DNA from 3 places in the Bacillus kalamii genome. Region 1 is predicted to be linked to each of the others. Evidence: predicted binding sites of a transcription regulator. Region 1 holds the regulator's gene; each other region holds the start of a gene.
The links. Region 1 encodes Rex, which represses fermentation and respiration genes when NADH is low (regulators of the CRP and FNR family bind a similar motif). Its sites were predicted from a motif close to TTGTGAAATATTTCACAA; they were not measured.
Positions count from the first base shown of each region.

Region 2: the regulator Rex is predicted to act here: its motif matches at 1,924-1,941, upstream of ABC357_RS08750 (cytochrome ubiquinol oxidase subunit I).
Region 3: the regulator Rex is predicted to act here: its motif matches at 1,839-1,856, upstream of ABC357_RS19775 (formate/nitrite transporter family protein).

Region 1 is NZ_JBDFMI010000006.1:917,698-920,984, forward strand. Features, by position in the region: gene ABC357_RS22440 (ABC-F family ATP-binding cassette domain-containing protein) at 1-898, opposite strand, end outside; gene ABC357_RS22445 (redox-sensing transcriptional repressor Rex) at 1,454-2,137, shown strand; gene ABC357_RS22450 (YdiK family protein) at 2,185-2,388, opposite strand; gene ABC357_RS22455 (CPBP family intramembrane glutamic endopeptidase) at 2,385-3,116, opposite strand.
Region 2 is NZ_JBDFMI010000001.1:1,732,667-1,735,953, reverse strand. Features, by position in the region: gene cydB (cytochrome d ubiquinol oxidase subunit II) at 1-473, opposite strand, end outside; gene ABC357_RS08750 (cytochrome ubiquinol oxidase subunit I) at 470-1,867, opposite strand; gene ABC357_RS08745 (glutamate-5-semialdehyde dehydrogenase) at 2,537-3,287, opposite strand, start outside.
Region 3 is NZ_JBDFMI010000006.1:425,272-428,558, reverse strand. Features, by position in the region: gene ABC357_RS19780 (hypothetical protein) at 1-851, shown strand, start outside; gene ABC357_RS19775 (formate/nitrite transporter family protein) at 893-1,732, opposite strand; gene ABC357_RS19770 (response regulator transcription factor) at 2,233-2,925, shown strand; gene ABC357_RS19765 (sensor histidine kinase) at 2,903-3,287, shown strand, end outside.

The DNA.
Region 1 (3,287 bases):
GTTGCTTCCTGCGGCTTTGGGCCCGCTTCGTTGTCGTCGCACGGGCAATATTTTTTTGGATAAAATCATTCAGTTTCGCAATTTCATCCTGTTGTTTCTCATACAGCTTCATTTCTCGCTCATAATTAGCTGCTTTTTCTTCCAGATAGTAGCTGTAATTGCCATGGTATTTCTTGCTTGTAGTACGTGAAATTTCATAAATAACAGATACTACTTTATCCATGAAGTAGCGGTCATGGGAAACAATCAAAACAGCACCCTTGTAACCAAGAAGGTATTGTTCCAGCCATGTCAGCGTTTCGATATCCAGATGGTTCGTAGGTTCGTCCAGAATCAACAAATCGGGCTGCGAAAGCAGGAGCTTCCCTAACGCCAATCTTGTCCTTTGCCCGCCGCTTAAAGAAGAGACGGGTGTTTCGTAATCGAATTGCTGGAATTGAAGGCCATGCAGGACGGAGCGGATATCTGCTTCATACTGATAGCCCCCTTTTTCCTTAAAGGCAATTTGTAACTCATCGTATTCACGCATGATTTGCTGGTAGAGCACTTCATTATTATATGTTTCCGGTAGAGTCATTTTTTCCTCAAGCGAACGGAGCTTTCTTTCCAGATCAATCAGATGGGCAAAGACAGTCAGCATCTCCTCCCATATGGTCTTATCCGATTCAAGGCCTGTATTTTGAGCTAAATAACCGAACGTTAAGTCTTTTGGTTTGATTATTTCTCCTCCATCATAGGATAATTGCCCTGCGATGATTTTCAGGAGAGTTGATTTTCCGGCTCCGTTTCTTCCGACCAAGCCGATGCGGTCCCTTTGCTGGACTTCCAGTTTTATATCAGAAAGGACTTTTTCAGCCCCAAAGTATTTAGAGATTCTATTAACTTGTAGAACGATCATAATTTTTTCACCTCGGTTGTCATAGTTGTAGTGTAAACGATAAAAGGGTCAATGGGCAATTATGTAAAGCTTCTTTTGTGAAATGCAATACAAACTTTTGCACAAAGAAAGGAAAATAGTGTATGATTTAACGTAGGGGCTAATCTGCACGTTCAGATCAGTCCGGCAACTATCAATAGACATTCACATCAGTAAGAGTGCACATACAAACATTCCATCCGTGTACTGTTTGGTTATACAGCAAGTTACGTGCTATTATGTTGCTATCCTGTTATGTCCATGGATAAACCATGCACCTATTAGTTGTTGAAAAATCAAAATTTTTGATTATGTTTGACAATAACGGATAAAAAGGCGATAGGGGACAGTACGGGAATGAAAGCGTTAACAGGGATGCGCATTTGCGCAGTGAGCTTTACTTACTCCGAACGGTCAATTACTTCCTAATCAAAAGGTTAAGCCTTTTATTTAGGAAAAAAAGGAGTATCATCAGACCCTGATTATTATAGACAAAAATTAGTAAGAATGAGCAGAATATATTGGGGGGAGTTATTTATGCCGCATGATACATTAAAAATCCCGCAAGCAACGGCGAAGCGTTTACCGTTGTATTATCGGTTCTTAAAGAATTTGCATTCATCAGGAAAACAAAGAGTTTCTTCCGCAGAATTAAGTGAAGCGGTAAAAGTGGATTCAGCAACTATCCGCAGGGATTTTTCGTACTTTGGAGCGCTTGGCAAGAAAGGCTATGGCTATAATGTCAATTATTTATTATCTTTTTTCCGTAAAACACTTGACCAGGATGAGCTGACCAAAGTTGCGTTGATCGGGGTAGGGAATTTAGGGACCGCTTTTTTGCACTATAATTTCTTGAAAAATAATAATACGAAAATCGAAATGGCTTTTGATGTTTCGGAGGATAAAGTGGGTACGAAGATAGGGGAAGTAGAAATTTATCATATGGATGAAATGGAGGAACGCCTTCAGAAAGAGGGAGTTTCTGTTGCGATTTTGACAGTGCCTGCTAAAGTGGCACAGCCAATTACAGATCGTCTTGTCCATTCCAATGTGCAGGGAATCCTGAATTTTACGCCTGCGCGATTAAATGTGCCTGCTTCCATTCGTGTGCACCATATCGATCTTGCCGTTGAATTGCAGTCGCTTGTCTATTTTCTGAAGCATTATCCGATGGAGGATACTCATCATACCGATGATGAAACACCATTGTTCGAGAATTGAACATGAAAAAACCGATCATGCTAGGATCGGTTTTTTTGTATACTTTTTTATTTCTTTTTCATACGCATCAGACGGAAATGGAGCATAAGCAGCCGGATGCCTGTCCCAAAATCGATTGTGGCAAGAAAGACGATTAAAAAAGAAAATAAGTTCCAGCCATCCTGTGATACGTAGTTGATGGCCAGGAACGTGAAGACGATGCCAAGAACTATATACAGCAAGCCAGAGGCTAAAGGTGATTGACGTCTCATAATATTCCTCCAATAATGCTTTGTACGGTTTCAATAGATTGCATGATATCATCGTACTTCAATTGGACGATGACAACCAGCGTGTTCATCATGACATGGGCGAAGATGGGGACCAATATGCGATTCGTCCGTACATAGAGAAAGGCAAATGTGAACCCAATGGCTGAATAAAGCAGGATATGCGGCAGCTCCCTGTGCGCCAATCCAAAAATGACCGAGCTGACCAAAGCAGAAATGAAGAAGTTATACTTTTTGTATATGGTTCCGAAAATGATTTTCCGAAACACAATCTCTTCAAGAATTGGGCCAATTATGCTGGTTAAGATAACGAAAAGAGGGATGCTCTTAATCATTTGCATAATGAATGACGTGTTTTCCGATACGGTATTTATGCCAACCAATTGTTCAATTCGGACGGCGATATTCTGAGCGAATATCGCGATGAAAATTCCGCCGATCGCCCAGGCGATGGAAATGCCAACGGATGCTTTCGGTTTGTCGCGGAGGTTGCCTTCACCGGCAGAGCGTTCTTTCCGAAGCAGCCACAGGATGATGAACAAAGTTGCCAGGAAAGCGAAAATGGACCAATACGCATAACCATTAAGGATTGCCTTCTGTTCAGGCACCCCGGCCATCTTCCATATGAACGTAAAGAGCGGTGTCCCGAAAAATGGCGATAAAAGCATACACACATAAGTGATTAAAATCAATATATATTCTTTTTTCACTGAGTTAACTCCTTTAAAAAAGCACTTATGAGTATTGTACTTCTTTTTAGGGAAAGGTTACAAACGATTCCGGTTAATTGCTTGCTTAGGATTGTAATAGTAATGCCTTTTATGGCCCATACTGTAGAAGGTTACATCAATTTGTTGAGGCAAATGGCAAATCATGTAGAA
Region 2 (3,287 bases), on a different contig from region 1:
TTGACATAGTCTGTGAATCCACCATATAAAGTCATGGTTTCATCAATTGGCATGCCTCTTAAAAGACTGGTGAATAAAACGCCCAATAAGAATGGTGCCAGGAAGCTTCCGAAGAAGACGAGCCATTGCCACATATTTTTCCATTTGGCACTAAGTGCATGGTGTGTATATTCAATACCCACACCGCGAGCTATTAAAGCGAGCAAGAAAAACACAAACGGGATATAGTATCCACTGAACATGGTTGCATACCAATGCGGGAATGCAGCGAATAAAGCTCCACCTGCTGTAATTAGCCATACTTCATTAGCATCCCAGAAAGGCCCGATGGTATTAATCAACTGATCTCTTTCTTTTTCGTTACGCCCTAACAGGCGTGTGAGCATTCCTACACCGAAGTCAAATCCTTCCAGAAAGAAGAATCCGACGAAAAGTACAGCGACAAGGACAAACCACAGTTCATTTAATGTCATAGGTCAAAGGCCTCCTTATCCAACAAATCGACATCTGCCTTCGCATGAGGCGGATGGTTATATGGTCCCTGTTTTGCAACCCTGATCGTCATGTAAACCATGATGATGCCGAGAATCAAATAGGAGCCACAGAACGCAATGATCGAGAACAATAATTGTCCTGCCGAAACGTTAGGAGAAACAGATTGCGCCGTTGTGAACAAACCGAATACCGTCCAAGGCTGGCGCCCAATTTCTGTCATGATCCAACCTGCTGTATTGGCAATGAAAGGCAATGCACATGATGCAATTAGTATTTTCAACATCCAAGGTTTTGATTCCAATGTTCTTTTTCTCAACATATATAGAGAAACAAGTGAAATCAATACCATTAATCCTCCAAAGCCTGCCATGATACGGAAGCTCCAGAATACCGTTTCGACATTAGGAATATAGTCGACGCCTTCCCCATACAGTTTTTCATACGTTTTTTGAAGGGTCTTCATTCCCTCTACAGAACCATGCAAGGAGTCATAAGCCAAAATGCTCAATGCAAAAGGAATATCGATCGACCATTTGTTTTTCATTTCATCTGAATCAATATTTGCAAGCAATGACCAAGCTGCAGGGTCGCCGCTATCTTCCCAAAGTGCCTCACTCGCCGCCATTTTCATTGGCTGTGCACTCATTAAGTGCTGCGCTTGCATGTGGCCGCTAAATGCGATTAAAATACCGCTGATTAATGAAACAATCATTGCAATTTTAAATGAACGGCGAAAGAAATCCAAATTGCGTTTCTTTAGCATATTGTAGGCACTTACTGCACCGACAACAAAAGCTCCAGTTGCTAATGCACCGAAGATCGTGTGCGGAAACTCAACCAATAATTGAGGATTTGTCAGTAAAGCCATGAAATCATTCAATACTGGCTTTCCATTCACAATTTCAATCCCTACAGGCTGCTGCATGAATGAGTTGGCCGCTAGGATCCATAATGCGGATAGCATTGTTCCAATCGCTACTAACCAAGCTGCAAGTGCAATCACCCATTTAGGGAGTTTATCCCGTCCGAAAATCCAAACACCGATAAACGTAGATTCCATAAAAAATGCTAACAATCCTTCAATTGCTAAAGGAGCTCCAAATACATCGCCGACAAACCGTGAGTATTCAGACCAGTTCATTCCGAACTGGAACTCCTGAAGAATCCCTGTTACGACACCAATTGCAAAAGATAAAAGGAATATTTTCCCCCAGAATTTTGCCATATCCAGGTAGACTTGCTTTTTCTTCACCACATAAAGTGTTTCCATAATTGCCACAAGGAAGATCATCCCAATGGATAGCGGAACGAAGAGAAAGTGAAAAATAGTTGTAGCTGCGTATTGAAAACGAGCTAAATCAAGAACTTCCATGATGTTTCCCCCTCTTATCATCCAGTAATTCAACGCAAGTTATTGAAAAAATCAACCTGTTCATATTTTCACAAAGTTTGATTTATTATTATAACCTGCAACATATTGACTAGAAATCGTTAAATAGGTTTCCAAGTTGAAAACCTTAAAAACAGGGCAGACAAATAAGTTGTGTAAATAAAAAAGATTTCTATTTTCTAATATTTCCCCATTACGATTCCAATACGGATATTTTATTTCTTTTTCTGTAGAATATCTATAGAATTTGTCTTTTGTAAGAGAATAGACACAGATTCTGAAAGCTGGAAACATTTAAACAAAACAGCGCAAACCCATTAAAATCAAGCTCTATTAAGGATAAACAAAAAGATTTTTTAACAAAAGTTACTAAAAATGTGGTGGAAATTACTATTTGCCTTTGTGACATTACAATGAACTTTGAAGCCCGCAGACAGACTTTAGCTACAAATTGGTCACTTTTTTTTAACATTTAAAATTCTTTTATCCGATGTTAATTGATTATTACTACATCTGATCAAAACCTTATGGATCGTTTTAATCCGTTGGCCAATCTTTTGGACAGGTCATTTCTTCTGACGTCAAAAGAAATGTAAAATAGCGCCTAAACAAATGTAAGATTACAACAAAAAAAGAAGCTAGTAGCTCCTTTTAATTTCTTATTTGCCCATTTCCTTGTATGAAAAATTTTTCAGATGTTAACGCTGCCAGCCCCATCGGCCCTCTTGCATGGAGTTTCTGTGTACTTATTCCTATTTCCGCCCCGTAGCCAAATTCAAAACCATCCGTAAATCTTGTTGAAGCATTGTGATATACAGCTGCAGCATCAACTAATGCCATAAAAAGGTCCGCATTATCATCATTTTCCGTTATGATCGATTCCGAATGCCTTGTTCCATACCTATTTATATGGTCGATGGCTTCCTCAATTGTTTCAACCGTTTTTATCGCCACTTCCAAACCTAAAAATTCTTTTTCCCAATGTTCTTTTGATGCAGACAATATACACTCTCCAAGAGCCATGCACTCAGCATCTCCGTATATGGTCACTCCTTCCTCAGAGAGGTTCCTGATCAAACGGCCTCCGTATTTATATAACCAGCTTTTATGGACCAATATCGTTTCGATACTATTGCATACACTCGGACGTTGCACTTTGGCATTCAACGCCACTTCAATGGCCATATCGCATTGGGCTGTTCCATCAATATACAGATGGCAATTTCCTGCACCAGTTTCCAACACAGGCACGGTTGCTTCCCTCAAAACCGTCTGGATTAAATTCTTTCCGCCCCTCGGGATAAGAACATCCAAATATTCATTGCAATGGAATAATTCTTTCACGCTCTCTCTGCTGTTGTCGTCTAGCAATTGAACAGCCTCTGCTGGAATTGTACTTTTT
Region 3 (3,287 bases), 490 kb from region 1:
CCTTTATGAGAGGGAAGGGCAGCGACTTGCTTGTTGAAACGAAAGACCAGCTCATATATGTAAACCCCTTTAGAAAAAGTCAGTATACGAAAATCCGTCTTTCAGTCCTCGATAAAAATAATAAACAAGAAAAAGAGGTGGCTGTAGAGCTGCCTAAAGAACTGCAGGATAAGAAAGCTTTGTCAGTGAGTGCATTTGACTTACAATCATCAGAGGCACAATTCCTTCTTACAGCTACGGACAGCCAAAAGAGGGAAATCGTGATGCTGACCGCCGATTTAAAAGAAGGTACGGTGATGAAAACCAAATCATTGCTTAACGTGCCGAAGAAAAAAGGGGACAGAACGATTGAAATAGAGCCAATCTACCGATCATTAAAAGATCGGCAAGGAGAGAAATCTAGACAGTCGGCATACTTTTCCATTACGGAATCCGTTCGTACGCCAGTTGAAGACGGAGGGGAGAGTGTGAAGTACATGAGCAAAACGGTGTATAAGGCAGCAAACGGCTTTAATGCTGTTGAAAAGGTATATGAGCAGTCCGGAAATGATGCAGAGGCTGATATTTTTCAAAGTGATGAATGGTTATTGATCCATCAATATGATAAGGATGAAATCAAGGTTTTTAACACAGAGACAAAGGAGGCTACTCTCTTTTCTTCCTCTAAATTCATCGGACCCTATCCGTTTATCTTAAACGGAAAGCTATATGAAGTGAATAACAGCATGAACCAGAAATCCATCCATATACGTGTCACAGACATACAATCCAAAAAAGTAACCTATGAAGGCGAAATCAATCCGCCGCATCATGCCGCAGTATCATTGAATGAAATAATGGTTAATCAATAAAGAAAGAGCTCACCCTAAAAAAGGTGAGCTCTGTTAACTTCTTATTTTTCCTGTGCTTTATCAAATTGGACCACTTGGCCGTTCTCTTCCACTTCAATTTCTTCGTCCTTGAAGAATGGCTTGTTCACATAGAAGTAATACATGCCCATGAAGACGGCGCCGCCGATAATATTTCCGATAGTGACCGGAATTACATTGTGGATTGCACCGGCAAATGTAATTGTTTCGGGATGCGGAGATACCAAGGCAACCGCAAAAGTACTCATATTAGCGATACTGTGCTCATAGCCGGAAATGAAGAATCCGAATACTAGAAGAATCATCGTAAAGATTTTTGGCCCGTCGCCTTTTAGGTTCATTGGAATGAAGAAGGCTAAGCAGACCAGCCAGTTACATAGGATAGATCTGAAGAAAAGTTCCATTGTCGGCGCATTCATTTTTTTCTCTGCTACGCTCATTAGGAATCCGTTGACTGAATGGTCCTGAAAAAGGCCTGTCGCATAAATGAAATAAGCGAATGCAATCGCACCGATTAAATTGCCGCCATAAGTGGCAGCCCACATTTGCAGGACTTTCATCCATTTCATTTTGCCGCGCAATGCTGCATAGGTGAAATAGAATGTATTCCCTGTGAATAAATCGCCGCCTCCGTACCAGATCATAATGATGGCTGCCCCGAAAGTGACAGCTGCGATCGGATAGGCTACAGGACTGTGCTCTGCATAGAATAAGTTACCTGATTTAAAGGCGATGATAACGCCGAAACCAATGAATGCACTGGCTAAAATAGCTCGCAGTATATAGCGCAGAATACTTTGGTTGAATATTTTTTGTTTTTTCAAAGCGCAAGCTTCGACTTCGCGTAATGCTTGATTTTCCATAACAACGCTCGCTTCCAATCTTATTTAGTATTTAGTTTGACCTGCAGCTCTCAAATTATGTGCAGAGATTGATGTGAAAAAGTGAGCAAACAAGCAAACAAGCTTATTGTTACCTATTTCACAAGTGGTAAGACAAATAATTGCTGAAACCTTCAAAAACTACACCTAATCTTATCATTTTTATATGGGGGGAGGAAGGGTCAGGATGGAATTACCAGCGCTTACAACTTGACAAATTGGTGACTTATTGTAAACGCTTTCATATAAATGGATATATGAAAGGAATTTTTGGGAGCAAAACGGAAGAGCATTTTATGGTGGCCATCAAATAGGACTGTGATACATCGGATTTCTATAGCAATCCCTAAAAGATCCCGTTATAAAACGGCTAAAAATAAGAAAATCTTAAGATTTCTTATGATGTTGTATTAAGATTTGCCGGTTACATTAAAACTAAGAAACGTGAATGTTATACTTTCTGTGAAGGGAGTTGTAAGAGAATGACAACATTTAATGTATTGGTAGTGGATGATGACCAAGATATCCGTGATGGAATTGAAATATATTTAAGAAATGAAGGTATACACGTGATCAAGGCAGCTGATGGAATAGAAGCCTTGGAAAAATTGAGCGAGAATACAATCCATTTGATTCTTCTCGATATTATGATGCCGAAGATGGATGGAATATCGACAACATTTAAAATTAGGGAAAACAAGAATATCCCTATTATTATGTTAAGCGCGAAAAGTGAGGATACAGATAAGGTGCTAGGGCTTCAAATAGGGGCGGATGATTATGTGACAAAGCCGTTTAATCCGTTGGAATTGATAGCGCGTGTCAAATCCCAGCTGCGCAGGTATGTGACACTCGGTACATACGAAGGTATAAAAAAGCAGATTGATCTGCACGGATTGACTTTGGACGAGGATGCCAAGCAGGTGGCTGTCAATGGGGATCCGATCAAACTGACACCAATCGAGTACCGGATAGTCGAATTATTGATGAAGAATGCAGGCCGGGTATTCTCGATAAATGAAATATATGAATTGGTTTGGAATGAACCGGGCTATAATGCGGAAAATACGGTGGCTGTGCATATCCGGAAGATACGGGAAAAGATTGAAATCGACCCGAAAAATCCGAGATTTTTAAAGGTGGTTTGGGGAATTGGATACAAAATGGAAAAATAATAAAAAGCTAGGCTGGTCTATTCTTCTTATGGTAATCGGCTTTTCTTTCCTGCTGATGATCATTAATTCTGAGCCATCCGCCTTGAAAGGCAACTATTTTCAATCAAGCTCATTCATGACTCAGTACAGCAGTTATATGGATCGGCTTAAGCTGGCCGTTCTAGGGGATTATACAGAGGAAAATCTGGAGAAGAGGATTGTGGTAACCGAGGATGACATCAATCAGCACCGGTATGAATACGGCGACCTTGGGCAGCAGATGCAAAACATCAAAGATCAATATGCCAGCAAAATCAATCAGGCTGAAGATAACGGGGATAAGCAATTAGCTGATATCTACCGAAAAGAACGGGATCAAAAAT